Regions from separate parts of the Vreelandella neptunia genome, predicted to be linked through region 1. Evidence: predicted binding sites of a transcription regulator. Region 1 holds the regulator's gene; each other region holds the start of a gene.
What was found. Region 1 encodes LexA, which represses DNA repair genes until DNA is damaged. Its sites were predicted from a motif close to TACTGTNTANNTANACAGTA; they were not measured.
Positions count from the first base shown of each region.

Region 2: SR894_RS05885 (LexA family protein) is a predicted target of LexA. The motif match lies at 2,119-2,138, and genes of this name have one in related genera.
Region 3: SR894_RS03145 (LexA family protein) is a predicted target of LexA. The motif match lies at 4,638-4,657, and genes of this name have one in related genera.

Region 1 covers NZ_CP140255.1:2,004,509-2,014,227, reverse strand. The annotation lists gene ppsA (phosphoenolpyruvate synthase) at 1-2,226, opposite strand, end outside; gene ppsR (posphoenolpyruvate synthetase regulatory kinase/phosphorylase PpsR) at 2,483-3,316, shown strand; gene SR894_RS09355 (hypoxanthine-guanine phosphoribosyltransferase) at 3,360-3,938, opposite strand; gene nagZ (beta-N-acetylhexosaminidase) at 3,984-5,015, opposite strand; gene SR894_RS09345 (L,D-transpeptidase) at 5,258-5,794, opposite strand; gene SR894_RS09340 (TetR/AcrR family transcriptional regulator) at 5,772-6,464, opposite strand; gene lexA (transcriptional repressor LexA) at 6,876-7,556, shown strand; gene SR894_RS09330 (energy-coupling factor ABC transporter permease) at 7,729-8,400, opposite strand; gene purU (formyltetrahydrofolate deformylase) at 8,425-9,279, opposite strand; gene SR894_RS09320 (ribonuclease J) at 9,510-9,719, shown strand, end outside.
Region 2 covers NZ_CP140255.1:1,279,942-1,289,660, forward strand. The annotation lists gene SR894_RS05875 (LBF_2804 family protein) at 1-261, opposite strand, end outside; gene SR894_RS05880 (Y-family DNA polymerase) at 319-1,620, opposite strand; gene SR894_RS05885 (LexA family protein) at 1,652-2,095, opposite strand; gene SR894_RS05890 (DUF2283 domain-containing protein) at 2,478-2,669, opposite strand; gene SR894_RS05895 (DUF4258 domain-containing protein) at 2,731-2,925, opposite strand; gene SR894_RS05900 (REP-associated tyrosine transposase) at 3,592-4,047, shown strand; gene SR894_RS05905 (hypothetical protein) at 4,682-6,085, shown strand; gene glyA (serine hydroxymethyltransferase) at 6,256-7,521, shown strand; gene SR894_RS05915 (type I secretion system permease/ATPase) at 7,846-9,603, shown strand; gene SR894_RS05920 (HlyD family type I secretion periplasmic adaptor subunit) at 9,600-9,719, shown strand, end outside.
Region 3 covers NZ_CP140255.1:655,901-665,619, reverse strand. The annotation lists gene SR894_RS03175 (heme lyase CcmF/NrfE family subunit) at 1-1,403, opposite strand, end outside; gene ccmE (cytochrome c maturation protein CcmE) at 1,443-1,952, opposite strand; gene ccmD (heme exporter protein CcmD) at 1,949-2,140, opposite strand; gene SR894_RS03160 (heme ABC transporter permease) at 2,140-2,907, opposite strand; gene ccmB (heme exporter protein CcmB) at 2,922-3,590, opposite strand; gene ccmA (cytochrome c biogenesis heme-transporting ATPase CcmA) at 3,888-4,508, opposite strand; gene SR894_RS03145 (LexA family protein) at 4,706-5,086, shown strand; gene SR894_RS03140 (IMPACT family protein) at 5,086-5,703, shown strand; gene SR894_RS03135 (sodium ion-translocating decarboxylase subunit beta) at 5,803-7,125, opposite strand; gene oadA (sodium-extruding oxaloacetate decarboxylase subunit alpha) at 7,153-8,967, opposite strand; gene SR894_RS03125 (OadG family protein) at 9,060-9,317, opposite strand; gene SR894_RS03120 (tRNA dihydrouridine synthase) at 9,479-9,719, shown strand, end outside.

The sequences.
Region 1 (9,719 bases):
CTTTGCCTTACAGGCTTGAATGGCCATGGCCAGGAGCTTTTTAACCGCCCCATTACGCTCGTCAAACAGATGCGCCACTATGCCGGAATCACGATCCAAACCTAACGTTAACTGGGTCAGGTCGTTTGAGCCAATCGAGAAACCATCAAAATACTCAAGGAACTCATCGGCCAGCAGCGCGTTGGCGGGAAGCTCACACATCATAATCACTTTAAGCCCGGTGGGGCCACCACGCTCTAGGCCATTAGCCGCCAACAGCTCTACCACCTCACGTGCTTCGTCGGTGGTACGCACAAAGGGCACCATGATTTCGATATTCTCGAAGCCCATCTCTTCACGCACCCGCTTGAGCGCTCGGCACTCGAGTTCAAAGCAGGGCCTGAACGCCTCTGAAATGTAGCGCGATGCACCCCGGAAACCGAGCATGGGGTTCTCTTCACCCGGCTCATAGAGTTTGCCGCCAATCAGGTTTTCGTATTCGTTGGATTTAAAGTCGGACAGCCGTACGATAACGCGCTGGGGATGGAACGCTGCCGCTAGCGTGGAGATACCTTCAACCAGTTTATCGACATAGAAGCTGACCGGGTCGGTGTAACCTGCAGTACGTAAATCGATCACCTGCTGTAGATCAACCGGCAGGGTGTCGTACTCCAACAGCGCTTTAGGGTGGACGCCGATCATGCGGTTAATGATAAATTCCAAACGCGCTAAACCCACGCCTGCGTGAGGCAGACTGGCAAAACCAAAGGCGCGGTCAGGGTTGCCCACATTCATCATAATTTTAAAGGGTATTTCCGGCATCGCATCGACGCTGGAGACTTTGCAATCAAACTCCAACAGCCCTTCGTACACATTGCCGGTGTCGCCTTCCGCACAAGAAACCGTGACGTCGATACCCTCTTTTAGCTGGGTAGTCGCATCACCACAGCCAACCACAGCGGGGATACCCAATTCGCGGGCGATAATCGCCGCATGACAGGTGCGCCCACCGCGATTGGTGACGATCGCGGAAGCACGTTTCATGATCGGTTCCCAATCAGGGTCAGTCATGTCAGTGACCAGGATATCGCCATCATGGATCTTGTCCATGTCGTCTGGACTTAACACCACTTTAACGGTACCCCGGCCAATGCGTTGACCAATCGCTCGACCGGTTATTAGCGTGCGGCCCTTTTCACGCAGCTGAAAACGCTCAAGCTTGCCGCCCTCCTGCTGGGACACCACCGTTTCAGGACGCGCCTGGACGATGTAAAGCCGGCCATCATCGCCATCTAATGCCCACTCAATATCCATGGGCCGCTGGTAGTGCTGCTCGATAGTCATTGCCTGACGGGCCAGATCCATCACTTGCTGATCGTTGATACAGAAGCGGCCGCGGTCGGCATGGGGCACATCGATGGTTTCAACCGATTTACCAGCGCTGGCATCTTGGCCATAAACCATCTTGATCAGCTTGGAACCCAAATTACGGCGCAGCACCGCCGGGCGGCCCGCAGCCAGTGTCGGCTTGTGCACGTAGAACTCATCGGGATTGACGGCGCCCTGTACCACGGTTTCGCCCAGGCCCCAGGAGCCAGTGACAAAAACCGCGTCTTTAAAACCAGACTCGGTGTCCAGGGTAAACATGACGCCGGCCGCGCCGGTCTCTGAACGCACCATTTTCTGAACGCCCGCCGACAAGGCGACATTTTCGTGGGCGTAGCCGCGGTGCACTCGGTAGGAGATCGCACGATCGTTAAACAGCGAAGCAAAAACCTCGTGCACTGCACGCTTGATATTGTCGAAGCCTTCAATATTCAGGAAGGTTTCCTGTTGGCCTGCAAAGGAGGCATCGGGGAGATCTTCCGCGGTGGCTGAGCTGCGCACGGCTACTTTCAGTTGCGGGTGCTGTTGCTGCAGCTGGCCGTAGGCATCGCGCAGGGCCGCTTCAAAGCTAGGGGGTAGCGGCGTGTCAATGATCCATTGGCGTATATTGCGACCCGCCTCGGCCAGCGCCTTAACGTCATCGACGTCCAAGCGTGCCAGGGTGGCATTAATGCGTTCGTTTAATCCTTCATGGGAGAGAAATTCACGATAAGCGTGGGCGGTGGTGGCAAAACCGCCAGGAACCGTCACGCCAGCACCGGACAGGTTAGATATCATTTCACCCAGCGAGGCGTTTTTACCACCTACGCGTTCGACGTCCGCCATGCCCAACTGATCGAACCACAGAATGTACTCTTCCACGTAACCCCCTCGCTCATAGATATCTGCATGACCTTGACGATCATGGATAATTGATTGAGACACCCTAGCACCGCGCCAATATATTCGCCATTGGTCTAATAGCGAAGAGAGTGGAGGATTTTTACAACAGCAGGGCTTTTTGGGCTATTTATGTAGTCGGGCGTATTCGATGCAGAAAACCCTATTAGAGATGGCACGTTGTGCTGGCAAACAGCTCGGCTCACAATAGGCGTATCACTCACCCGTGGATTTAGTTATGAAACGTACGGCTTTTTTTATTTCAGATGGTACCGGCATCACGGCGGAAAGTTTAGGACGAAGCTTGCTGGCCCAGTTCAGCGATGTTGAGATTGATATGCAGACCAAGCCCTACATCGATACGTTGGAAAAAGCGCAGGCGTTAGCAGCGATTATTGAGTCGACGGCCAATCGCGATGGTCATCGACCAATCATTATCGACACCATTGTGGATCAGCAAATTCGTGACGTCATTCGTCAGGCATCCGGGTTTAAAGTCGATATTTTTTCAACCTTCCTGGAGCCCTTAGAGCAAGAGCTGGAGACCCACTCTTCCTACAGCGTTGGACGCACTCACTCGATTGGCAGCGATGATGTCTATATGGATCGTATCCACTCCGTCCACTTCGCGCTGGATAATGATGACGGTGCACGCACCCACCAATACGATAAAGCGGATATCATCCTGGTTGGCGTCTCGCGCTGCGGCAAAACCCCTACCTCGCTTTATCTGGCACTGCAGTTTGGCATTCGAGCAGCTAACTATCCGCTGACAGAAGACGATTTAGATGAAGATGGTATGTTGAAGTTACCCAAAGCGCTCGTGCCCCATCGGCAAAAGCTGTTTGGGTTAACCATCGATGCGCGACGCTTATCGGCAATTCGCAATGAAAGACGCCCCAACAGCCGCTATAGCTCAATGGATCAGTGCCTACAAGAAGTGGAACAGGCCGAGTCGCTCTACCGCACCATGCACATTCCGTATATCGATGCGACGCGCTTCTCGGTGGAGGAGATTTCAACGCGGATGATTGCTGAAACAGGCTTAGCGAGGCGTTTTTCGCCCCGCTAATGCAAAACTACGCAAGTGATAAACTGCGCAAGCCCCCAGTGAATTACATGCCTTTGGGGGCAAAAATCCCCGGTGCGTTGCGCCAGTAGCCTTTGTAATCCATACCAAAGCCAAACACGTAGCGGTCAGCGACTTCAAGGCTGCAGTAGTCAGCTTTCAAACCGGGCACGGCTTTGCGGTTGTGCTGTTTATCCACCAGTACCGCTGTGGTGACGCTGGCGGCCTGAGCTTCTTCGCAGTATGCCAAAATAGCCGCCAGGGTCGCACCCTCGTCCAGGATATCGTCAACAATCACTACGTGACGGCCCGCCATGGGCACTTCAGGTGAAACGCGCCAAAACAGCTCGCCTCCGCGCAGCTCGTTACGGTAGCGAGTGGCATGCAGATAATCCACTTCCAGCGGAAAGCCCAAGCGGGTAAGCAGATGACCGGTGGTAATCAAGCCACCATTCATTACGCAGTAAAAAACCGGCAGTTTATCGCCTAAATCCCGAGTAATCTCTTCCGCCATACGATCCAGCGCCCTCTCTACCTCTTGCTGAGAAATTAGGCAGTCGGCGTTATCCATCAGCTCGCGCATCGAGTCCAGCGACTCTAATGCTTCTTTATCCAACTTTGACATCTACCAACTCCACGGCGGGTGAAAAGCTTTATTTAAGTAAGGGATTTAATCAGCGCTGGGCTTCGGCTTATCCGCTAGCGCTTCCAACTTAGCATGAGTACGACGCCAACGGCCCAGTGCACTCAGCGCGTCTAGGTCTGGCCGTGCTCGGCTATAACGCAGTTTAGCGGGGCGTTTAGAATTGATTCCTTGGCATGCTTCCATCACTTCAAGCGCAGCGGCCCGGTCATTACAAACCAATAGCATATCGCACCCAGCTGCCAGCGCTGCCTGGGCACGCGCTTTGGGGTCTCCCGCTTCGTGGGCGCCTGCCATACTCAGATCATCAGAAAAAACGCAGCCTTTAAAGCCAAGCGATTCCCGCAACATACCCAACCAACTGGGTGAAAATCCTGCTGGGCGCGTATCGAAAGCACTATAAATAACGTGCGCCGGCATGACCCCATCTAACTGCGGGGCTAATTGGGTAAAGGGCACAAGATCGTGCTGTTTAATCACTTCCAGCGGGCGATCGTCTACTGGCAAGGCAACGTGGGAGTCCGCCGCAACCCCGCCGTGGCCGGGAAAGTGCTTGCCCACAGCAGCCATACCGGCATCATGAAGCCCTTGAATAAAGGCGCTACCTAGTTGCGCCACGTGCTGGGGGTCACTACTAAAACTACGATCGCCGATAACGCTGGACAGACCGCTCTCAACATCTAATACCGGGGCGAAGCTCAGATCCAAACCACAGGCAGCCATCTCCATACCTAACAACCAGCCGGCATCTTTGGCTAACGCCAGCCCCTCTTCCGGGGTGGTGCGGTAGCTCTCACCGATACGCGCCATGGCTGGCAGGCGTGTTAACCCCTCTTTGATGCGTTGAACGCGACCGCCCTCTTGATCCACGGCGAGCAGTAAATCAGCACGCACGCGGCGAATATCGCTGCAGAGCTTGCGAACCTGATAGCCATTTTCGACATTGCGGGCAAACAGAATAACGCCCCCGACCGTCGGGTCTAGCAGCAAGCGCTTTTCTGCAGCCGTCAATTTGGTGCCTTCAAGGTCAAGCATGACCGGGCCTAACGGTTGAGTCATCGTGATAGGTCCATTAAAAGGGGCGATGATTCTAGACGATCGTCTAGCGGTGTCAAAATCTGTGTAGTTTTGCCAAGGCAATCGTAGTTGGCAATCGATAAACTTCGATGATGAGGGCAGGTTTCCGCGAGGGCGCTGTTACCCCATCCATGGGCGCTACTTTCGCCGTCCCTGAAGCGAAAGACCCTCGCTTCAACCTACCCTCCCCATGTGATCATGGATTTTGAAACAATTGAAAAAGGTCAATCAAAGGATTGGCGGCCACCGTGCAACCAAACAGGTGTTCCCGGCAACGCTAACGAAAAGATATAGAGCAGATCAGGATTGCGTACACGAATACAGCCGTGGGACGCAGCTACTCCCATAGGCTCTTCATACGGCGTCCCGTGCAGGTAGATATAGCGCCTTTGCGAGTCCACCTGACCACCGCGGTTCACGCCTTTTTCCAAGCCACACAGCCACAGTATGCGGGTCAAAATCCAATCACGCTCAGGATGCTCTTTGGCGAGTTCGGGCGAAAAGGTCTCGCCCGTCCAGCGACGACCGCGAAACACCGCATTTTCGGGCATGTCTCCACCAATAGCGGCTCGCACATAATGCCAGCCGTGGGGCGTTTTACCACTGCCATTGCGCTCCCCGCTTCCAGCAGCACCGGAGGAGATTGCACACTCATGGAGCACTTTAGGCCCTCGCCAACAGCGCAGCGCCTGTTGGGTAGTATCAATCTCCAGCCAGATATTCTCAGTGGGAGGTAGCTCAGCTAGCGTAGGCGTTCGCATGTTTTCCTTCTTCAGGTTTGGCTTCTTCAAGGGTCATGGGTAACGGCGCATTCATGGCAGCCACAACGACAGGAAGCAAGCGTCTGACCAAATCACGCACCGAGACCTGTTCGTGGTAATCCTTCTCCGCGATATCGCGCAGTGCATCGAGGCCAGAAAGGGTAAATATTACCGTCCCAAGCATAAAGTGTAGCCGCCAAAAGCGCTCAGCGTCAGGCAGATCCGGCGTTGCTTTACGTACAAGCTCGGTGAAGCGGGTAAACACATCACCATACTCTTGCTGGATATAGCGCCTGAGATGCCCCTGTGCCTGGCTGTAGGCAAGACCGAGCAAGCGCATGAACACTTTTAAGCTATTACGTTCGGCGGGTACCGCAAGAACGGTGGTGGCCATGGTTTCGAGCAGTGTTTCAAGTGGAATAACACGACCAGCGTGTTGGCCTTCCAGCTCATCCAGCGCGGTATGAAAACGCTGAGTAAAAGGATCCAAATAGCGGGAAAAAACGGCCTGAATCAGGGCTTTTTTGGAACCAAAATGGTAATTAACAGCGGCCAGGTTAACGCGCGCTTTGCTAGTGATGTTGCGCAGCGAAGTTTCGGCAAAACCCCGCTCTGCAAACAGCACCTCAGCAGTATCGAGTATACGGGTCACCGTATCAGATTGAGCCATGTCGCTCTCCAGGGAAACAGGTGTTTAAAACATAGCAAAATACTATGCCATAACCTTGGTGGGCTCAACGCTTGATTTACTGACAAAATGTGGCAGGTTAAATAAGCAGAAACTTAGTTTCAAACGATTAAGGGGCCTCTGTTTAACGTAATGAGCGAAGACCAGACAAGGCAAAAATCAACGAAAAAGCGGAGTTTACGGGTTGTAAATGAGCATTTTGAGGCGATTTTTAACGCCGTATGGTCGAGCGCAATAGTTAATCAGAGGTTTCTTAGGAAAATTGTATAGACATAGTCGATAGGCACTGACAGGCCATATACTGGACAGAGGAACATACTGTATACTTAAACACTTATTGATTAAGTCGACATTTAGCTTGTTACTGTCTATTCACTATTTATGGAGTCTGGTATGTCGCGTCCGCTAACCGCTCGCCAACAGCACGTGTTTGATTTTATCGTTAAGACTATGGGCGAATTTGGCTACCCTCCTACCCGTGCTGAGATTGCCAAAGCACTCGGCTTCCGCTCCCCCAATGCGGCTGAAGAGCACCTGCGCGCGCTGGAACGCAAAGGCGTTATTCGCATTATCCGCAACACGTCTCGAGGCATTCGCCTGCCCAACCAGGAACCTCAAGAGACCCTCGATAGCGCAGTCACCGCGTTACCCGCTGCCAACGTTGAACCCCTGCCCGCTGGCCTGCCAGTGATCGGTGAGGTGGCCGCTGGAAGCCCCATTTTAGCCGCTGAACATATTGATCGTTACTGCCCCCTACCGGCTGAGTACTTCACGCCCAAAGCTGACTACCTGCTGCGTGTGCGCGGGCTTTCCATGAAGGATATTGGCATTTTGGAGGGTGATTTATTGGCGGTTCATCGCACCGACCGAGTGCGCGATGGCCAGATTGTGGTTGCCCGCTTAGACGATGAAGTAACGGTTAAACGCTTCAAACGCCAGGGGCATCAAGTGACGCTGTTTGCAGAGAACCCTGATTTTGCGCCCATTGAAATCGACCTGCGCTCCCAATCCCTCGATATCGAAGGCGTTGGAGTCGGAGTGATTCGAGGCGGTAACGGCCAGGCACTCGGCTAGCAGCCTGTCGGACTTAACACTGATCTACTGCGAATCCCGGTATTTTGGCCAACTTTATTCGATCGATTTCGTTAAATAGCGCGCTATTCGCCTCAATCGATCGATAAATTTGGCTCAAAATCCGTGCTTCTCGCGACGATCGGTCAAGCCCGACAGGCTGCTAGTCCCCACACTATTGCATGTCGATATAGCGGTGGTCATTGAAGGTGGCCACCCAGTTAGGGTGATAGACCAATAAAATACTTAGCAGCATGCCGGTAATAAACGCCTCTGAAGGCATTAACAAGGGCAGGAAGCGCGCGTACTCCTGGGCAAGGTAGATCGCCTCAGGGTCAGTCCCTGCGACGATAATCAGCACTACCGCCGCCAGACCTCCCCCTAGCGTTGCCAGCGCCGCGCCAAAAAAGCCGCAGGCAAACAGAAAGACCATCAAGTTATCCGGCAGGCGGCGATCTACCAGCCGCCATACCGTGCCAATAACGGCCGCCGGAACGATCCCGGTAACCAGCACATTTGCCCCCAACAACATCCATTCATTGCGACCAATCACCACCATGGCGATATTGATCAGCACGTTGCTGATCAGCGCTAACGGCGCTTTAAAAACCAGTGTCATCAATACCGTAAAGACAAGGTGCAGCGTTAGCCAATCAACCGCCTGCGCGCGAAGCTGCCACATAAGCATCACCGCCAGCGTGGCGCCTAACCAGCGGTGCTGAAGCGCGGTATCCTCGATCAATACCTGCCAGGGCCGCCGCCAAAGTGTCCACGCTATCACGCCCAGCGAGAGTAGCCAGGTGAGCAGCAGCGCCCAGGGCGCTAGTACACTTTGCGCAAATGACATGGCGGCCTCTAGGGTTGATGAGCGTTAACTAAATACCACTGTCTTGTTGCCGTGCACCAGCACGCGATCTTCCAAGTGCCAGCGCAAGCCCCGAGCGAGCACGGCTTTTTCTACATCACGTCCAAAGCGCACTAGATCAGTGGGTGTGTGGCAGTGGCTAACACGATGGATATCCTGTTCGATGATAGGACCTGCGTCGAGTTCCTCGGTTACATAGTGACAGGTAGCGCCGATCAGTTTAACGCCACGCTGGTAGGCTTGATGGTAAGGCTTAGCCCCGGCAAAAGAGGGCAAAAAGCTGTGGTGAATATTGATCACTCGCCCCGCATAGCGCGCGCACAGCTCGGGGGGCAGTATTTGCATATAGCGCGCCAGCACCACGCAGTCAGCGCGAGCGCTGTCGATTTCAGCTTGAACCTTGGCAAACGACGCTTGCTTATTGTCGGGGTCGACCGGCACATGGTGGTAAGGAATGCCGTACCACTCGGTCAGCGAACGCATATCGTCATGGTTGGAGATAACCCCAACAATATCGCAATCCAGCTCACCCGCCTGCCAGCGGTAAAGTAGATCTACCAAGCAGTGTGACTCCCGCGACACCATCAGCACTACGCGGCGACGCTGCTGGGTATCCACCAGTGACCACTGCATATTGAATTCGCTGGCCACCGGTTCAAACGCCGCGCGCAGTGCTTCCACCGACATACCCACCGAATCCGCCAGAATTTCATAGCGCATAAAAAAGCAGCCGGTTTCTAAATCAGAGTGCTGGCTGGCTTCGGTGATGGAGCCACCCTGCTGGGCAATAAAGTTTGAAACCCGTGCAACAATACCTACCCGATCAGGACAGGAAACCACTAAACGATAATAATGAGACATGTGAGCTACTCTTGACCTATTTCTAAGGTAATTATGACAAACCAGCGGCTTAGGCTGCATATTGTATCGGAAGGCCAAGGATGATTGTTAGCCGCCCCTGCCTTCCCGTATAGTTAAGTCACTACTTTTTAGGTTTTTCATAACAGATGCATTCATCACGCGTTCAAATTCGTCCCCGTCGTCGTCCACCGCTGCGCATTTTGCCGCTGGGGGGTTGCGGTGAGATTGGAATGAATCTAACGCTATACGGCTATGACGAGCACTGGATAGCCGTGGACTGCGGCATGATGATCCGCCAGGATCTTCCCAACTCGCCGCTGCAGGTACCCAATCTCGATACGCCGAAAGCACTAGGGATCGTGCCCAAAGCGCTATTTATCACCCATGGCCACGAAGACCACATTGGTGCGGTCGCCTGGCTCTGGCCAATGTGGAACTGC
Region 2 (9,719 bases), 720 kb from region 1:
CTCCCTTAAATTCATGTTCTCCCAGTGGCCGGTGGCAAATTCCCGCATCCACCATTCGGCGCTGCCAATCAGGGTGCCGGAAATCAGGCCCGCGAGCGCTGCCCAGGCGATGATCCAGCGCCGTGCTCGCTTCAAGGCATGTGGGTCGGGAGAATCAAGTGCCGGGTGGCGGCGTAAATAGCGCTGTACATAGCGGCTAGCCCAACGCTGCGCTAAGCCAGGGGCTGGGGCGTACTCTTTATCTGGCCGAGTCAGAGACATGAAAAAAGCGCTTCCTGCGTTGGCGTCCGTTAAATCCGATAAACGCTAGGGTAACGGTTACGTACGCGAACTACACGCATCGATAGCGCCTGGGTGAGTGCCCACTTTCATTAGTTCGTCCCAGCGTGTGGTAAAGCGATTAGAGCGATGGGCGCAGCGTAACTGCCAGGCGGCTGGTGCATTCGTCATGCCAAAGCTGATTGTGCCTTGCCCCATGCGCTGGTTGATCTGATCAATGGTGGCCATCAAAAACGGGTGGCGATCGCGGGCAGGTTGATGCAGTAACGACATTTGGTACTGTTCGGCATCTACTAAATCCAGCAGCATTACGCCGGCCTTCATAAATTGGTAGCGGGGGCGATGAATCCGCTCAAGACCTTGGCGGACGGCATCAAGGATCACCCGGGTATCGTCGCTGGGTGAGGGCAGGGCGATCAGCTCCTGCGGGAAGTATTGCAACTGATCGCGACGATGACGGTTAGTGTTGAGAAATACCATCACCGCACGGGCTAAACTGCGCTGCTCGCGAAGTTTTTCAGCGCTGCGCTGCGCGTGACGGCGCAGCGCGTTATGCACCTCTGCAAACACACCGGTCGGTTGTCCGAAAGAGCGAGATGTCATAATGCGCTCGCGGGGCTTATCTAACGCGTTCATCTCCAAACAGGGTACGCCGCGTAGCTCTAGCGCGGTGCGTGCTAGCACCACCGAGAAGCGCTTGCGGAGCTGTTTTTCATTGCTTTCGCGCAAGTCCCAGGCGGTATTAACACCGCCAATGGCCAAACGCTCGGCAAGCCGGTGGCCGACGCCCCATACACTGCCCACCGGCGTCCGTTTGAGCAACGCCTCCGTAGTGTGATCCTGCCCATTAAGCAAGCAAACGCCTTGGTAGTGAGGGGCTTGCTTGGCAAGGTGATTGGCCAGTTTGGCGAGCGTATGGGTGGGGGCCAGCCCAATACAGACCGGTAACCCCAAATAGCGGCGGATACGCTGGCGTAATTCCCGCCCCAGCCCCTCACACTGCTCTGTGGTTAACCCTTCCAGATAGACGAACATCTCATCTATCGAGTAGGGCGCAACCTCTGGACAGGCATCGCGTAGCAGTTGAGTCAGCCGCCCCGACATATCGCCGTAGAGCTCATAGTTAGACGACAGAAGATGGATCTCGCCGCGCCGGCGCAGCCCTTCAAGCTTGAAGGCGGGTGTGCCCATGGGGATATCCAGCGCTTTCAACTCCGCTGAGCGGGCGATCACGCAGCCGTCGTTGTTTGACATCACCCCCACAGGTCTACCTTCCAGCTTGGGCTGAAAAACCCGCTCGCAGCTGACATAGAAGTTGTTGGCATCGACGAGACCGATCATCGCCACCTCTCAATCAACGTAAGTAGCTTGTTCAACGTAAGTACTCATGCACCACCGCGCGCACCACGCCCCAAAGCTGGCAGTCGCTGCTTTCAAGGGGCAGCGGCGGGTAGTTTGGGTGGCTCGAACAGAGGTGCGGTGTGCCCCGGTAAAGCGCGTAGCGTTTAACCAACGCCTCGCCCTCCAGCATAGCGACCAAAATATGCCCCAGGCGCGGCTCAATACTGCGGTCAACAATCAGCAGGTCGCCTTCAAAAATCCCCCAGCCCTCCATGCTGTCGCCGGTGGCGGTGACATAAAACGTTGCGGTGGGATTTTTAACCAGGCGTGTATTGAGATCCAGCGTGCATGGCTCGTAATCCTGAGCAGGCGAAGGAAAGCCGCTAAAACCAGCGCGGCCCATAAAGGTTAAATAAGGCAACGGCTGAGAGCTTAACGGCAAGGCTGGCGTAAAGTGAGCTGACTGGCCCGGCATCGTCGGCATCCTGATTCTTGGTGTATTGTATAAATATACAGTATTTTGCAGGGCGAAGGAAAATGCAAGGGTCGCGAGCTAAGGCTATCTCCCACAAGGGGCGCTATCAGGCTGGCAGTTTATTGTAGGAGGCCGCTTCAGCGGGCGAACAGGGTATTCGGCCGGAAGCTTGAAGGGTCGCGAGCTAAAGCTATCTCCCACAAGGGGCGCTATCAGGCCGGCAGTTTATTGTGGGAGGCCGCTTCAGCGGGCGAATAGGGGTGTTTGGCTGGAAGCTTGAAGGGTCGCGAGCTAAAGCTGCTTCCCACAAAGGGGGTTATCAGGCTGGAAGCTCGGATGGCTGCGAGTTAGAGCTATCTCCCAGTGATTAGGTTACTGGACTTTAGGCAGCATGGCTTTTTAGCAAAGGCCAAGCACCTTGCTTTGATGCATCCAAAATAACAATTTCAGCAATTGAGCCGTCTTCTGCATAGCTGATATGCGTATGCCAATCTTGAGAAACCTCTTTCGTGATCGGCTTCTCGGATAAATGGAGTACCAAAATATCATCGGCCTCATCATAGGTCGTTCTCATGACATTTCCTCCCATTCAAAATGGTGCATCACTGTTTTTACAATTAGCTGATTTTCTAATACTACTGCAGCACAGACAAGATTGTCGGTGCGCTGAGCGAACGCTTAGCGATCCATAGCCTGGCTTGATCTTTATAGCGGGTTTCACCCGTTTCTAGCAGCTCACATAGCTGTGCTTCATCAATTTCCCTTTGCTGCATACGTTCCCGCGCGTGGCGTGTAACGTGCACATTGCGCTTAAAACGATTGGAATACATTACAACCGCGCCCTGGGCTAGATGTCATGGATACACTTTTTTGTACATCAATAGTTTTATTGAAGAAGCAAAGCATTTAACAGATGAGAATAGCATATAGCCACAGAGCTGAATGTATGTTGTGGGAGGCCGCTTCAGCGGGCGAACGAGGGGCTGGAAGCTTGAAGGGTCGCGAGCTAAAGCTGCCTCCTACAAGGGGGCTATCAGGCTGGAAGCATGTTGTGGGAGGCCGCTTTAGCGGGCGAACGGGGGAGCAAGAAGCTTGAAGGGCCGCGAGCTAAAGCTGCCTCCTACAAGGGGGCTATCAGGCTGGAAGCATGTTGTGGGAGGCCGCTTTAGCGGGCGAACGGGGGAGCAAGAAGCTTGGAGGGTCGCGAGCTAAAGCTGCCTCCTGCAAGGGGGCTATCAGGCTGGAAGCATATTGTGGGAGGCCGCTTTAGCGGGCGAACGGGGGAGCAAGAAGCTTGAAGGGTCGCGAGCTAAAGCTGCCTCCTACAAGGGGGCTATTAGGCTGGGAGCATATTGTGGGAGGCCGCTTTAGCGGGCGAACTGGGGGGCTGGAAGTTTAAGTGTTCGCGAACTAAAGCTGATTCTTATAGAGCATTGAGAAGGTTGAAAGCTTTAGTTTTAGCGAGTTAAAGTTAGGTTTTAAGGTTGCTGCCGAGCATGATCATCGTTTGGGGCTTTAAGAAAATGCAGAATAGCCGTGCGCTGAGGCGTGGTAGGTATTCCATAGAGGGTGGTCACTACTTGATCACCGTTGCTACCCGAAAACGCTATCCTTACTTTCTCTCGTTTGAGCATGCCTGTTCTGCTTCCAAAAGTTTCTATCAACCCCGTGTCACACTGGTTGCAAACACGCTTTCCTATGTTGTAATGCCTGACCATATACATTGGCTATTGCAGCTTAATGGCGAGCTCTCGGAAGCTGTACGTCGTTATAAAAGCTATGTCTCCTTAGGCGTTGGAGAGCGTATTTGGCAGGATGGCTTTCATGATCGAATGATTCGTAAAGAGGAAGATATAAAAGCTGTTGCCCGCTACATAGTTGGTAACCCTTTAAGAGCAGGACTTGTCGCCAATATTAACCACTACAGCTTTTGGAATGCAGCTTGGCTTTAGATTCCATTTGAACTGGAAGCTCGGATGGTCGCGAGCTAAAGCTCCCTCCCACAAGGGACGCTATCAGGCTGGCAGTTTATTGTGGGAGGGCGCTTCAGCGCGCGAAGGGTGCCACAGGCACCCCTCAGTCGGATGAGACTGGCAGCCAGAACAGTCGCGAGCTAAAGCTCCCTCCCACAAGGGACGCTATCAGGCTGGCAGTTTATTGTGGGAGGGCGCTTCAGCGCGCGAAGGGTGCCACAGGCACCCCTCAGTCGGATGAGACTGGCAGCCAGAACAGTCGCGAGCTAAAGCTCCCTCCCACAAGGGGCGCTATCAGGCTGGCAGTTTATTGTAGGAGGGCGCTTTAGCGGGCGAAGGGTGCCACTGGCACCTCTTAGTCGAATGGGGTTGGCAGCCAGAACAGTCGCGAGCTAAAGCTCCCTCCCACAAGGGACGCTATCAGGCTGGCAGTTTATTGTAGGAGGCCGCTTTAGCGGGCGAAGGGTGCCACTGGCACCTCTTAGTCGAATGGGGTTGGCAGCCAGAACAGTCGCGAGCTAAAGCTCCCTCCCACAGCTGCCTTCCTTATATGCAGTGACCAAATTGGAAATAGGAATGATATGCTTAAGGCATCTTAAAAGGAGGTTACGGCATGCACGTCTTCGCTAAATCCTGGCGCTTAACCACTGGGCTTTCGGCTCTGTTGCTCTCAGGCACGGTAAGTGCCTCGTCCGAGCAGCTTGAAGCGGATCTCCGCCAACGCATGGCAGGCGAAAACGATAGACTCACCTTTAGCCGTATTTACGAAGACGAAGCGACGCAGCGCTATATCGCTGAAGAAGTGGCGATCACACATACCAATGGTGATGTGATTACCATCGAGCGCTACAGCGTCGAAGGAGACTATGAGCGCCCCGACCAAGTGGTGATGGATGGCATCGCGGTCAGGGAGGCAGCACAATCAGCGCCACTTCTCAGCATCGCGACACTAGTGCTCCCCGAACCATCCCGGGCAGTATTCTCCACCGAAGACGTGGATCAGGCAGTGGAGAATGTCGCTTTCAAGGCCATAACCGCTCGCGATATCACGCTCCGGCTAGATGGGGGTGTAACCGAGAGTGTTTTGGACGACATGAACACGACTTACCCGGAAGGCCAAATCCACATCAGTGGGTTTACCCTGGAAGGGTTGAGTCGCAACGCCCTGCAGCTTCTAGAAATAGAGGACGTCAGCGCCGAACTCACAGACCTGGAGAGTGGCATCACCTCTGAACTCGCGCTGGCGAATCTCCGTATTGAACAGCTGGTCGGGTTAGACCGCACCGGTGAAGAAAGCGTTGAGCACGCCGAGCTGAACGGCTTTAGTCTGATCGGCGACAACTGGCAGGCTGTGCTTGAACGACTCTGGGTAAACGGCAGTAGCTATAGCGGCGACGCAGGCTTTGAGGGAGCTTATTTCGATGTCGCCGAACTGATTCACCTTGTGCCCCCTGAAGACCGCCAAGCATTTCAGAGCCTGAGTAATGTCCTTACCGGGGGCACCGGGCAACTGAGAGCCGATGGATATAGCCACTCCCGCTGGGAAGAAGCAGGCAAGGAGAACCGGCTGATATCCGAAGGTGCCTTGACCTTGGCTGGCGCCGCCGGGCTGGAATTCACCATGAACCTTCCCATCACACTGCCTGCTGACACCACTATCGAGCAGGCCACACGCAACCCCGCGCTTTTGGAGTCGGCAACCCTGAATGGCGGTGACCTCGTTGTTGCTTACTCCGATGAGGGCATGCTGCCGCGCTTAGCGACCGAACTAGCCGCCCAGCAGGGGGTTAACGAAGAGCGGGTGATCTCCCAAACCCTGGCTCAGGCTCAGCAGCTTGGTCAGCTATTCGGCCCGCAGGTCACCAAACTGATGACGGCAATGGTCGATATCATGGCCGGTTATTCCCAGCAGCTCACTGTTAATGTAGGGCTACCCAACCCCTTTACCCTTAATCAGCTCATAATGAACCCGATGGGGAGCGCAGAGCAGCTAAGGTTTACCTTTGAGTTAGAGTAGCCCCGTAAGGCGCTTGATTGTCCATTCGGTCAGCATTTTATGCCCCAGGCAACATGAAGCACGTTCATGTACGACCTGACGCGGATGCGATGAAAGTCGCGTCAGGCTGCGTTATGATAGCGCCCTCGCTTCTCCCATGATGACCCTTTCTCGTTACGAGGTTCCCGCCGATGTTCAGCCGCGATATGACAATTGCCGGATTCGATGATGTGCTGTTTGATGCCATGCAGAAAGAAGTGGAGCGCCAAGAGGCCCACATCGAACTGATCGCTTCCGAAAACTACGCCAGCCCCCGCGTACTCGAAGCTCAGGGCAGCCAGCTGACCAATAAATACGCTGAGGGCTACCCCGGTAAGCGCTACTACGGCGGCTGTGAGTTCGTCGATATCGCTGAAAACCTGGCCATTGATTACGCCAAAGAGCTGTTCGGCGCCACCTACGTAAACGTTCAACCCCACTCCGGCTCGCAAGCCAACAGCGCGGTGTTCCAAGCGCTGGTTAAGCCAGGCGACACCATTTTAGGCATGAGCCTGGATGCAGGCGGCCACCTGACCCACGGTGCCAAGCCTAATTTTTCCGGCAAGCACTACAACGCCATTCAGTACGGTCTGGATGAGCAGGGGTTAATTGATTACGCTCAAGTGGCCCAGCTTGCTCGCGAGCACAAACCCAAAATGATCATCGCCGGTTTCTCAGCCTATTCACAAATTGTCGATTGGGCCAAGTTCCGTGAAATCGCCGACGAAGTAGGTGCTTACTTACTGGTTGATATGGCCCACGTCTCTGGTCTGGTAGCGGCGGGCGTTTACCCCAGCCCCTTACCCCATGCCCATGTGGTCACCTCCACTACCCACAAAACCCTACGCGGCCCCCGCAGTGGCGTGATTCTCTCAGCGGAAAACGACGCTGATATCGAGAAGAAGCTGCAGTCAGCGGTTTTCCCCGGCGGTCAGGGCGGCCCCTTGATGCACGTAATCGCGGCGAAAGCGATCTGCTTCAAAGAAGCGATGGAGCCCGAGTTCAAAACCTACCAGCAGCAGGTAGTCAAGAACGCCCAGGCAATGGCCAAGGTGTTTATCGATCGCGGTTACGACATCGTCTCCGGCGGCACCGAAGACCACCTCTTCCTGCTTTCGCTGATCAAACAGGGCGTAACCGGCAAAGACGCCGACGCTGCTTTGGGTCGTGCCCACATCACCGTCAACAAGAACGCTGTGCCTAACGACCCGCAAAGCCCGTTTGTCACCTCTGGCCTGCGTATTGGCACCCCGGCAGTGACCACGCGCGGTTTCAGTGAACAAGAGTGTAGTACGTTGGCAGGCTGGATCTGCGACATTCTGGACGTACTGGCCAAGGGCGAAGACACCAGCGCCATCGAAGCCCAGGTGCTGGATAAAGTGGCCGAGGTTTGTGCACGGCTTCCGGTTTATAAATAAGCAGCTGTAATCAGTCTTACTGGCGAATGATAGCCTCACAGAACGGGTGGCCCATTAGGGTCGCCCGTTCTTTGTTAGGCTAAAATTAAAAGTTGCTCCAGTCCGTGAAAAAAAACTCCAGCTCGCGACTATCGCCTATCCTAACGCGGCAGAGTAAGCCTAGCTGGCCTTCTTGTTGCTCGCGTACCGATGACACGCCAGTAATGAAGATACTAATCCTGACACTAAAACGAGCGCCCCTACCCCCTGCGGCAGCGTTTCTGTTAACATGCTGCGATTAATTTTCTGCGCTTGACGCCTCTTCGATTCAACGGTGAACCCTCCATGGCAAAGCAACAGGAAGCAACGGATTTGCAGCGTGCATTAAAAACCTGCAAAAGTTCGTTCTTATCGGTGGGCTTTTTCAGTATGTTTGTCAACTTGCTGATGCTTGTACCACCCATGTACATGCTGCAAGTATACGACCGCGTGCTCTCTACCCAGAGTGTCGACACCTTGTTAATGCTCACCCTAGTGGTCGTGTTTCTCTTTATGATCATGGGCGGCCTGGAACTAGTGCGTTCGCGCATGCTGGTGCGTGTCGGTAACAAACTCGACACCACGATTAACGAACGGCTTTACAGCGCCATGTTCCGCCGCAGCTTAGTGGCCCAAGGCAGCCAAAGCGCGCAACCGTTGAGTGATTTAACCAGCCTGCGCCAGTTCCTAACCGGCAATGGCCTGTTTGCCTTTTTTGATGCACCCTGGGTACCCGTTTACCTCGGCGTCCTGTTTCTGTTTCACCCCTGGCTGGGGGTATTCGCGACCTGTGCAGGCATTATTCTGCTAGCGCTGGCCGTCGCCAACGAAAAAGCCACCAAAAAGCTGCTTGCCGAAGCCAATAGTGAGCATATTCAGGCGCAAAACCTGGCCAACTCCAATTTACGTAACGCCGAAGTGCTGCATGCCATGGGCATGCTGCCGGGCATTATGGGGCGTTGGTCGAAACGTCATCACGAATTCCTATCGAAGCAGTCTCAGGCAAGTGACCGGGCTGGCGCTTTAACCAATACCTCCAAGGTACTGCGTCTGCTGTTCCAATCGCTGATTCTTGGCCTTGGCGCGTTGCTTGTGCTGCGCGGCGAAATGACTCCCGGGATGATGATTGCCGGTTCCATTCTGATGGGACGGGCGCTCGCGCCTATCGACCAAATGATTGGCGGCTGGAAAGGCTTTGTCAGTGCCCGCGGTGCATACGAGCGTCTCAATGACCTGCTCACGCAAATACCCAGTGAAGAGCGCAAAATGTCGCTGCCAGCGCCTCAGGGTGTGGTCGCGTTAGAAGGTGTGGCAGCCGCACCGCCTGGGTCGCGCATGGCAACCATTCGCGGTATCAACTTTAGCGTGCCCAAAGGCGAACACGTCGGCATTATTGGCCCCAGCGCAGCGGGTAAATCAACCCTGGCGCGGGTGCTGCTGGGTATCTGGCCCTCGCAGGTCGGTGATGTGCGCCTGGATGGCGGGGTGATTACTCAATATAACCGCGATGAAATCGGTCCTTATATTGGCTATTTGCCCCAAGATATCGAACTGTTTGACGGCACTATCAGTGAAAATATTGCCCGCTTTGGCACTATCGACCCGCAAAAAGTGGTCGACGCCGCCAAGAAAGCAGGCGTGCACGAAATGATTCTGGAGCTGCCCAACGGTTACGACACGGTGATCTCTGCCAGCAGCGGGGCGCTTTCCGGTGGCCAGCGTCAGCGTGTGGGGCTGGCCCGGGCGTTGTACGGCAACCCTGTATTGGTCGTGCTGGATGAACCCAACGCCAACCTGGACGACGCCGGTGAACGCGCGCTGGCGATGTCTATCGCCCAGTTGAAAGCCGAAGGTGCCACGCTATTCGTCATCAGCCATCGCACCAGCGTACTGAAAAATATGGATAAGCTGCTGGTGATGAAAGAAGGGCAGGTCAGCATGTTTGGGCCACGCGACCAAGTGTTGGCGCAGTTTGCCAAAAAGCCCCGCGAGCAAGTTAGTCAGCAAAGCGCTACCCGCCTCTCAGCCATCCCCGGTGGCCGTGGTAATGAGGAGAAGTCATGAGCGACGAAAAACGCAACCTGCCCACGTCAGAGATCGACGTCACCCCCAAAGAGCCGGTGACCATCGACGGTGAAGCGAGTGAAAAGCTGCCCACCAGTGACAAAGGTTACCGCAAG
Region 3 (9,719 bases), 1.3 Mb from region 1:
AGCACAATCCAGAGCGCAGAGACAATGCCCAGGGAGACAAACAGGTTCCACTCGCCGCGGTAGAGCAGCGGCATTAATATACCGATCACCAATGCGGCCACACCTGCTAGCCACAGTTTCCGAATCAGATCCCTTGCCGCCATGCTCTTCCAGCGTGTTACCGAGCCGAGCCCCATAAAGATACACATCAACACGGTAAGCGGCACAAACAGGGCATTAAAGTAAGGCGGGCCCACGCTGATTTTCCCCAGTCCCAGAGAATCCAGAATCAGCGGATAGACGGTACCCAGTAGCACGGTGACGGTCATAATCACCAGAAAGATATTATTAACCAGAAGCAGCGCATCCCGGGAGAGCCAGTTAAAGCCTACTTTATGACTCACCCGCGGTGCGCGTAGGGCAAACACCAGCAACGACAGCGTTACCGTAATGGCCAGCAGCATCAGGATAAAGAAACCGCGGGCCGGGTCGTTGGCAAACGCATGCACCGAGGTCAGCACCCCAGAGCGCACCAGGAAAGTGCCCATTAGCGACAGTGAGAAGGTCGAGATCGCCAGCAGTACGGTCCAGCTTTTAAACGAGCCGCGCTTCTCGGTGACCGCTAGCGAGTGAACCAGCGCGGTTCCCGTCAGCCAGGGCAGCAGTGAAGCGTTTTCGACCGGATCCCAGAACCACCAGCCACCCCAGCCAAGCTCGTAATAGGCCCACCAGCTGCCCAGCGCGATACCCACGGTCAGGAACGCCCAGGCCAGATTCGTCCAAGGTCTTGCCCAGCGAGTCCAGGCTGCATCTAAACGCCCGCCCATTAGCGCCGCAATGGCAAACGCAAAGACCACGGAAAAGCCCACATAGCCCATGTAGAGCATCGGCGGATGAACTACTAGCCCGAAGTCTTGCAGCAATGGGTTAAGGTCGGCGCCATCCTGGGGCATATCGGGCAGTAGCCGCTCGAAGGGATTCGATGTCATCAGAATAAACAGTAAGAAGCCGACACAAACCATGCCCATCACGCCCATTACCCGCGCGACCATATCCCGCGGCAGATTGCCGGTAAATAGGCTGGCCGCAAACCCCCAGCCCGCGAGCATAAAGCTCCACAGCAGCACCGACCCTTCATGGTTGCCCCACACCGCGCTGAACTTGTAGTACCAGGGCAGCAGCGAGTTGGAGTTGTTGGCCACGTTCGCCACGCTAAAGTCGTCCAGCATATAGCTGGCGGTCAAACAGGCGTAGGCAATGGCAATAAACACAAACTGCCCCACCGCCATGGGCTGACCATAGGCCATCCACAGTGGGCGTCGAGTCGCCGCACCGGCCAGGGGCATTACCGCCTGCACTGCCGCCATCAGCAGCGCAATAATCAGGGCGAAGTGGCCAATTTCAGGGATTAATTTAATAAGCATGTGTGCTCCGGCTTTGTTGCCAACCCTGAGGGACGGAAACTAGTATTCACTTGCTTGGGGTACGCCTTCTTCGTCCAGGCGTTTACCCACCTCGGCAGCTTTGGCCTGATAGTCGGCTGGCGAATAGCCTGCCTCTTCAAGCGCCTGGGCGACTTCAGGGGGCATATAGTTCTCGTCGTGGCGCGCAAGCACCTTATCGGCGTACAGACGCCCATCGGCCTGAAGCTCACCAACTACCACCACGCCTTGGCCTTCGCGGAACAGGTCGGGCAAGATGCCGCTGTAGTAGACCTCCAGGTCATCGACGTAATCGGTGACGACAAACTCGACGTCCAGGCTTTCGGGGTCACGGGAGACCGAGCCCTCTTTCACCATGCCACCGGCGCGAATCTGCCGCTCCATTGGCGCGTCACCCTGGGCGATCTGTACCGGGCTAAAAAACAAATTGATGTTAGCGCGCAGCGCGTACAAGGTCAGCCCCACAGCGATCGCGGCCAGCGACACAAGCCCCAGAATAATAAAGAGTTTCTGTTTACGTTTAGGCGTCATTGGGCGTTCCCCCTTGCGCTATTTGCGCGTCTTGCACGGCGTTTCAAGCCTTTGATCAGTTGGCGCTGTTCAGCACGCGCATGCCATACGGTGACGAGCAGCAGTAGCGCAGTCACGCCCCAGGCAGACCATACATAAGGCGCGTGACCACCCATGGCGAGAAATTCGGAAAATGAGTCAAATGCCATTAGCGGATCTCCTCTGCCGGTACTTTCACCACTTGGCCGGTCACCAGTTCCTGTACCCAGCGTTTGTTAGCTTCGCGGCGCAAAATTTCACTGCGTGTGCGCATTAGCGTTAAGGCAATGAAAAAGCAGTAGAAACCCAGCACCATAATGACCAGAGGCAGCCACATTTCAGTAGGCATGGCCGGGCGCGAGGTCAGCGTAAACGAAGCGGGCTGGTGCAGGGTGTACCACCAGTCCACCGAGTATTTGATGATGGGAATATTGATCACACCCACCATGGCCAGCACCGAGGCTGCCCGTGAGGCGCTATCGCGGCTGGTAAAAGCCCCACGCAGCGCAATGACACCCAAGTACAAAAACAGCAGAATCAGCATTGACGTCAGTCGTGCATCCCACATCCACCAGGTTCCCCAAGTGGGCACGCCCCATACGGCGCCGGAAAATAGCGCGACAAAGGTCATGGCCGCGCCAAGAGGCGCCATCACCGCCGCAGCCATATCGGCAATTTTGATTTTCCAGACCATAAACACCAGGCCGGAAACCGCCATGGCAATAAAAATAGACTGAGCCAAAAAAGCCGCTGGCACATGGACGTAAATAATTCGGAAGCTATTACCCTGCTGGTAATCTGCAGGGGCAAACGCCAACCCCCACAGCGAGCCAGTGACGATCAACAGCGCCGCCGCGCTCCAAAACCAGGGCTGTAATTTGGCACTAATGCCGTAGAACCACTTGGGTGATCCCAGCTTATGTATAAAGGCCCACATAGCGTGTCCTGTCCTTAACCGTTAATACTGATACGCAGCGATGCGGCAATCGCCCACGGCGCCAACATGAGTGAGGCGGCGAGCAGCGCGCCCAGGATAGCCAGGTGTGCGGAGACACCCTCTCCGAAAATGGCCGCCTGCACCGCACCTGCGCCAAAAATAAGTACCGGGATGTACAGCGGTAGCACCAGTAGCGAGAGCAGCACTCCGCCCCGTGCCAGGCCAACGGTTAGCGCTGCACCGATGGCACCAATCAAACTCAAGCTTGCCGTACCCAGTGCAAGCGACAGCGCCAGCACGGCGTAGCTGCCCGCCGGCAGCGCCAGCATAATACCCAATATCGGCGCCATCAGCGCCAACGGTAGACCCGTGAGCAGCCAGTGCACGGCCACTTTGGCCAAACTTAGCGCGACTAACGACTGCGGCGCCAATAGCAGTTGCTCCAAACTGCCATCGTCATAATCGCTACGAAACAGGCTATCCAGTGAAAGCAGCGCGGCTAACAAAGCTGCGACCCACAGCAAACCTGGAGCAATCACCGCTAACAGCTCAGGGTCGGGCGAAATAGCGATCGGGAACAGCGTGATCACCAGGGCAAAAAACACCAGCGGGTTGAGCACTTCGCCACGGCGTCTTAGCAATAGCGTTAAGTCACGCACGAGCGTGGCCTTCACTGCGGTCATTAGCCCACCATTATGCTCACGCAGTGGCACTGCTGAAACCTGTTGAGGGGTCTCCGAGCTTTGTGAAGAGCCATGTGAAGAGCTATTTGAAGCGCCATGTAAAGAGCTGTGCAACCCTCTCTCCTCTCCCCTAGATAAGCATCGGTACCAGTGAAGGTTTCCGCGAGGGCGCTGTAAACCCCTCCTTGGGCGCTACTTTTGTCGTCCATGACAAAAGACCCTCGCTTCAACCTCCCCTGGCACCACGTTGTTGAGAGTTATTTAAGCCGCTATTTCCAACTGAGATAGTCCTGCTTTCTACCCTAGGGATATCCGTCTGAGCAACGGTGAAGCGGTTAACTCGTGGTGTGTCGTTACCAGCACGCAGCCCCCTGCCTGAGCATGGGCAACCAGCTGTTTCTCTAGATCAGCGACGCCGTGTCGATCTATCGCGGTAAAGGGTTCATCCAGTACCCATAGGGCGCGCGGTGTTAACGTTAAGCGCGCCAGCGCTACACGGCGCTGCTGACCTGCCGAGAGTTGCCCGGAGGGCACGTCTTCAAAGCCTGCCAAACCAACCCCTTCAAGGGCATCCAGGCGCTGCTCTTCATTACTGTTCTCCCCGCTCAACGCCTGATACCAGGCTAAATTTTCTAACGGGGAAAGCCCTGACTTAATGCCTGGGGCGTGTCCTAAATAGAGCAAATTTGCCAGAAAATGTTCACGCGCCTCGTTCATCGCAGCGCCATTCCAGAACAGCTCGCCCTGATAGTCGCTGAGCTGCCCGGAGAGAATTTTTAGCAGGCTGGTTTTACCACTGCCATTGGGGCCCTCAATACGCACAATTTCACCACTGCGAATATCAAGATCCAACCCTTGAAACAGCCAACGATCGTCGCGTTCACAGGCAAGCTGTCGGGCTTGTAGACACAGGCTCAAGCGTCTCTCCTGGCATATTGATTTCGCGTCGAACTCTACACGTAAAGCCCCTTTCTCGCCACTCACACAATGCGGCGCTGGGTCGCAGCGTGATCTCCGTCAAGATGCCTTAAGACCAATTACCTCTAGCACTGTATGCAAAAACAGGTCTACAATGAAAACCACTGTATGAAAAAACATGCAATGGAGATTTCATAATGACCCTATCGATGGCAGCACCTACCGCTACGTTCGGCCGTAGACAACCTGCACCGCGCCCATACGCGATGGCACCTAGCGTTACCCGACGCAACACCTATGCACTCAAAGTGCGTGGCAATGCACTGTGTGATTGCAACTTGTTCGATGGCGATGTCATTATTATCCGGCGATATCAACACGATACCCAGACAGAAACTGCCGTTGCCGAAATAAACCAGCAAACAATCGCCTTGAGACAGCTCACTATCAGCCGCTTTGGCGTGGAGCTATGGCCAGAAGATACTTTGCAGCCAGCGCTATTTTTGCACAACCGGGATATTCAGGTACTCGGCATGGTAATGGGTGTGAAAAGTGAGACTACCTTCACGGAGCATTAATGCGCTATCGGGTTCCCGAGCTACCCACAGGGTCATGGCATACGGCTGACATTGAAGTAGAAAAGAGCCAATTTATCACCTGGATCTGCCACGCTCCCGATATTAACGCATTCACTAATCTGCTGAATGCGGCAAAAACCGCGCACCCTAATGCCAGCCACCACTGCACTGCCTACATTGCCGGGCCACCCGGCGAGCAAAACCTGATTGGCTTTTCCGATGATGGCGAGCCTGGCGGCACCGCTGGCCGCCCCATGTATCAGGTACTCCAGGGGAGCCAACTGGGCCAGATCGGCTGTGTGGTCATTCGTTATTTTGGCGGCACCAAGCTCGGCACCGGCGGCTTAGCCCGCGCCTACGCTCAGGCAGTTAGCCATGCCCTTGAGACACTTGCTACCCGGGAAGTGGTTGAGCGCGACACCTACACTCTGCGCCTTACCTTTGCCAATGAAGCGATTGCCCGCGGCTGGTGCGAAGAGCACGACATCCCTATTGAGCAAGCCGACTACGATGGTGATGGCGTTCGCCTGACCATAGGCTGGCCAAGGGACTGTCCGCTTGATCTTGCCCCGTTAGAAAACCGCCTGAAGAGCGCTATCGACATTCTCACCCACTAGATAGCCCATCGAAATAGCCCATCAAAAAAACGCGGCATACTGAAAGTGTCAGTACGCCGCGCTCATTTGGTCACTCGTTAAGCATTAGCCCATTAAGTATTAACCCAGGTATTTAATCATTACCCCGGCTGCGACTGCCGACCCAATAACACCGGCCACATTGGGGCCCATGGCGTGCATCAGCAGGAAATTATGCGGGTTGGACTCCAGCCCCACCTTATTCGCCACCCGCGCCGCCATAGGCACGGCGGAAACGCCCGCGGCACCGATCAATGGGTTGATGGGCATTTTGCTCACCAGGTTCATCAACTTGGCCATCAATACTCCGGCAGCCGTGCCGATACCAAAGGCGACAATGCCCAGACCTAATATCCCCAGCGTCTCAAACGCCAGAAAGCTCTCGGCCATCAGCTTGGAGCCTACCGACAGCCCCAGAATAATCGTCACGATATTGATCAAGGCGTTTTGCGCAGTATCCGACAAGCGTTCGACTACGCCGCACTCACGCATCAGATTACCGAAGCAGAACATGCCCAGCAGCGGTGCTGCATCGGGCAGAAACAGCGCGACCAAAATCAACAGCATCAGCGGGAAGACCACTTTTTCCAGCTTGGAAACAGGGCGCAGCTGGGTCATCTTGATTTGACGTTCTTTGTCGGTGGTCAGCAGACGCATGATGGGCGGCTGTATCAGCGGCACCAAGGCCATATAGGCGTAGGCAGCCACCGCGATAGCACCCAGCAGCTCCGGCGCCAGCACGCTGGAGACGTAGATGGAGGTCGGCCCATCGGCACCGCCAATAATACCAATGGCGGCGGCCTGATTGAGCGAAAAATCCATGATGCCCATCGAGGTTAGCGCCACGGCACCAAACAGCGTGGCAAAAATACCAAACTGAGCGGCCGCACCTAAAAACAGCGTGCGCGGATTGGCCAACAGCGGGCCGAAGTCGGTCATGGCACCCACGCCCATAAAGATAATCAGCGGGGCAATACCCGAGCCAATCGCTACTTTATAGAAGTTGTAAAGCATGCCATCGCTATAGCCGACGCCCACGGCAATGTCACGTGCGGCGCGCACCTGATCCGGTGCAACGCCGTCGTGGGCAATCGCTTTTAACGATTCACGCCAGGCTTCCGCGTTCGCTAGCGGATCCAACGTCGCGCCCAGCGCTGCCGCTATCTGCTGTAGCACCGCGGGCTTCGCCACCTCAATCGCTTGATCGAGCGCTGAAATCGCTAGCCCCGCCTCTGGGATATTGGCCAGAATGCCACCAAAGCCAATCGGCACCAGCAGCAGCGGCTCAAACTTCTTATAGATGGCCAGGTAGAGCAGCAGTAGCCCCACCATAATCATCATGGCTTGGCCAAGCTCAAGGTTATACAGCCCAGAGCCTTCCCATAACGTTACTAATTTATCCATTACTTTTTATCCAGTACTGGGGGGCCCTTAGAGCTCGATCAGCGCATCACCTACGGCTACGCTGTCGCCCTCGCTGACGTTAACCTTAGACACAGTGCCTGCGATACTGGCACGCACTTCGGTTTCCATTTTCATCGCTTCAAGAATGATCACCACATCCCCTTCAGCGACTTTATCGCCAGGGCGTACATTAACCTTGAAGATATTACCGGCCAGCGGCGCATCGATGCTCTCACCAGTGGGTGCAGATACTTCCTCTTTGGGGGCGCTAGTAGTGGCTGCCGTTTGCTCCTGCACTTCGCCCAGTTCACCACCTTCAGACACTTCCACCACGAAGGCTTTACCGTTGAGCTTAACGGTGTAGGTTTCCGGGCCACTGCTAGCCACGGGTGCCTTGCTCTCTACCTTAGCGAGGGGCTTTTCAGCATTGACTGCAGCGGCCTGGGGAACAGGCTCAAAGGCGTCTGGATTGTCGCGATTTTTCAGGAATTTCAAGCCGATCTGCGGGAATAGCGCGTAGGTTAGAACGTCATCCACTTCGCGCTTGCCTTCAGCCAAACGAATGCCTTCAGCACTGGCCTTCTCTTTCAACTCGGCGGCCAGTCTATCCATTTCTGGCGAGAGGTTATCCGCCGGGCGACAGGTAATTGGCTCGCCGCCTTCTAGCACGCGCTTCTGCAGTTCGGCGTTATAGGGGGCAGGGGCAGCGCCATATTCGCCTTTGAGTAGCGCCTGGACTTCCTTGGAGATCGACTTGTAGCGCTCCCCCATCATCACATTCATTACCGCCTGGGTGCCGACGATTTGCGACGTCGGCGTCACCAGCGGAATAAAGCCAAGATCTTCGCGCACGCGGGGAATCTCGCTTAGCACGTCGTCCAGCTTATCGCCCGCGCCCTGCTCTTTCAGTTGGCCTTCCATATTGGTCAGCATGCCGCCGGGCACCTGAGCAATCAGGATGCGCGAATCAATACCGCGCAGCGAGCCTTCAAAGGCGGCGTACTTCTTACGTACTTCGCGGAAGTAACCGGCAATATCTTCCAGCAGGTCAAGATCCAGGCCGGTATCGCGACCGGTGTCCTTCAACATCGCGACCACTGACTCGGTGGGACTGTGACCGTAGGTCATCGACATGGACGAGATCGAGGTATCGACGTTATCGATACCCGCTTCTACCGCCTTCAAAATAGTCGACGTAGAAAGACCGGTGGTGGCGTGGCAGTGTAGGTGCACCGGTATCGATAGTTCTTTCTTGAGCCTTGTGACCAAATCAAATGCCGTGTAGGGCGTCAATAGCCCCGCCATATCCTTGATAGCCAATGAATCCGCGCCCAAACCGGCAATGGTTTTAGCCAGATCGACCCAGCTATCCAGGGTATGCACCGGGCTCACTGTATAAGAGATAGTGCCCTGGGCATGGCCTTCCACGTTACGCACTGCCTGGATGGCGCTTTCGAGATTGCGCGGATCATTCATCGCATCAAAAACGCGGAAGACATCAACGCCATTGGTTTTCGCCCGCTCGACAAACTTATCGACAACGTCATCGGCGTAGTGACGGTAGCCCAGCAGGTTCTGTCCACGTAGCAGCATGGCCTGGGGCGTATTGGGCATGGCTTCTTTCAAAGCACGAATGCGTTCCCACGGATCTTCGCCCAAATAGCGGATACAGGCGTCGTAAGTGGCGCCACCCCAAGTTTCCAACGACCAGTAGCCAACGCGATCCAGCTTTTCGGCGATCGGTAGCATATCGTCCAACCGCATTCGCGTGGCAAATAGCGATTGATGGGCATCGCGCAGCACGACATCAGTAATGCCTAGTGGGCGTTTTTGTTCGTTCATGGTCTTGGCTCACAGTAGTAGAATTGTAAGTTTGTAGTAAAAATAACAAAAAAATAGCCACAAGAGGGCCAAAATGAAAAAAATTGAGAAAGTTAACGACGCCGCGTTGAGCGATAACGATGCACTGCAGCACTGATCACTGCCATAACCTCGTCGCTTTGGGCAGAGGGAGCCGAAGCTGGCATCGGTTTTTTACCCGTATCAACCGCGGCGGGAACGGGTTGAAAACGCCCAATAAGCTTCGACATCAGCGTAACGCTAATGACCAAAATAGTAAGAAAAACAAACACTACGCCCATACCGAGCGCCATCAATGCCAACCCATCTTGCAATAACTCTAGATCCTGCATAAGGCGCTCTCCTATGTTTTCAAAACTGTCTTTAGCTACCGTTCAAGTGCATTCTTACGCACATCATTATGCCAATACGAAGAAAGGCGCTTGGCGCAGTAAGGGGAATACACTAACCTGCCACACCCAGAATAGAATGCAATGGCGCGATAGTGGAAGTCATGGTTGTTAATTTACTACATAACGGCAGAATCGGCCTAGCCCCGATGGAAGGTGTGATCGACGCACTGACTCGTGACCTGCTTACCCGACATGCCGGGTTCGACTGGACGGTCACCGAGTTTGTCCGCGTTGTTGATGCCCGCCTGCCACCAAGAGTGTTTTATAAGCACTGTCCCGAGCTTAAGCAACCGCCTGTGGCCACACCGAGCGGCATTCCCGTACATTTACAGCTACTAGGCT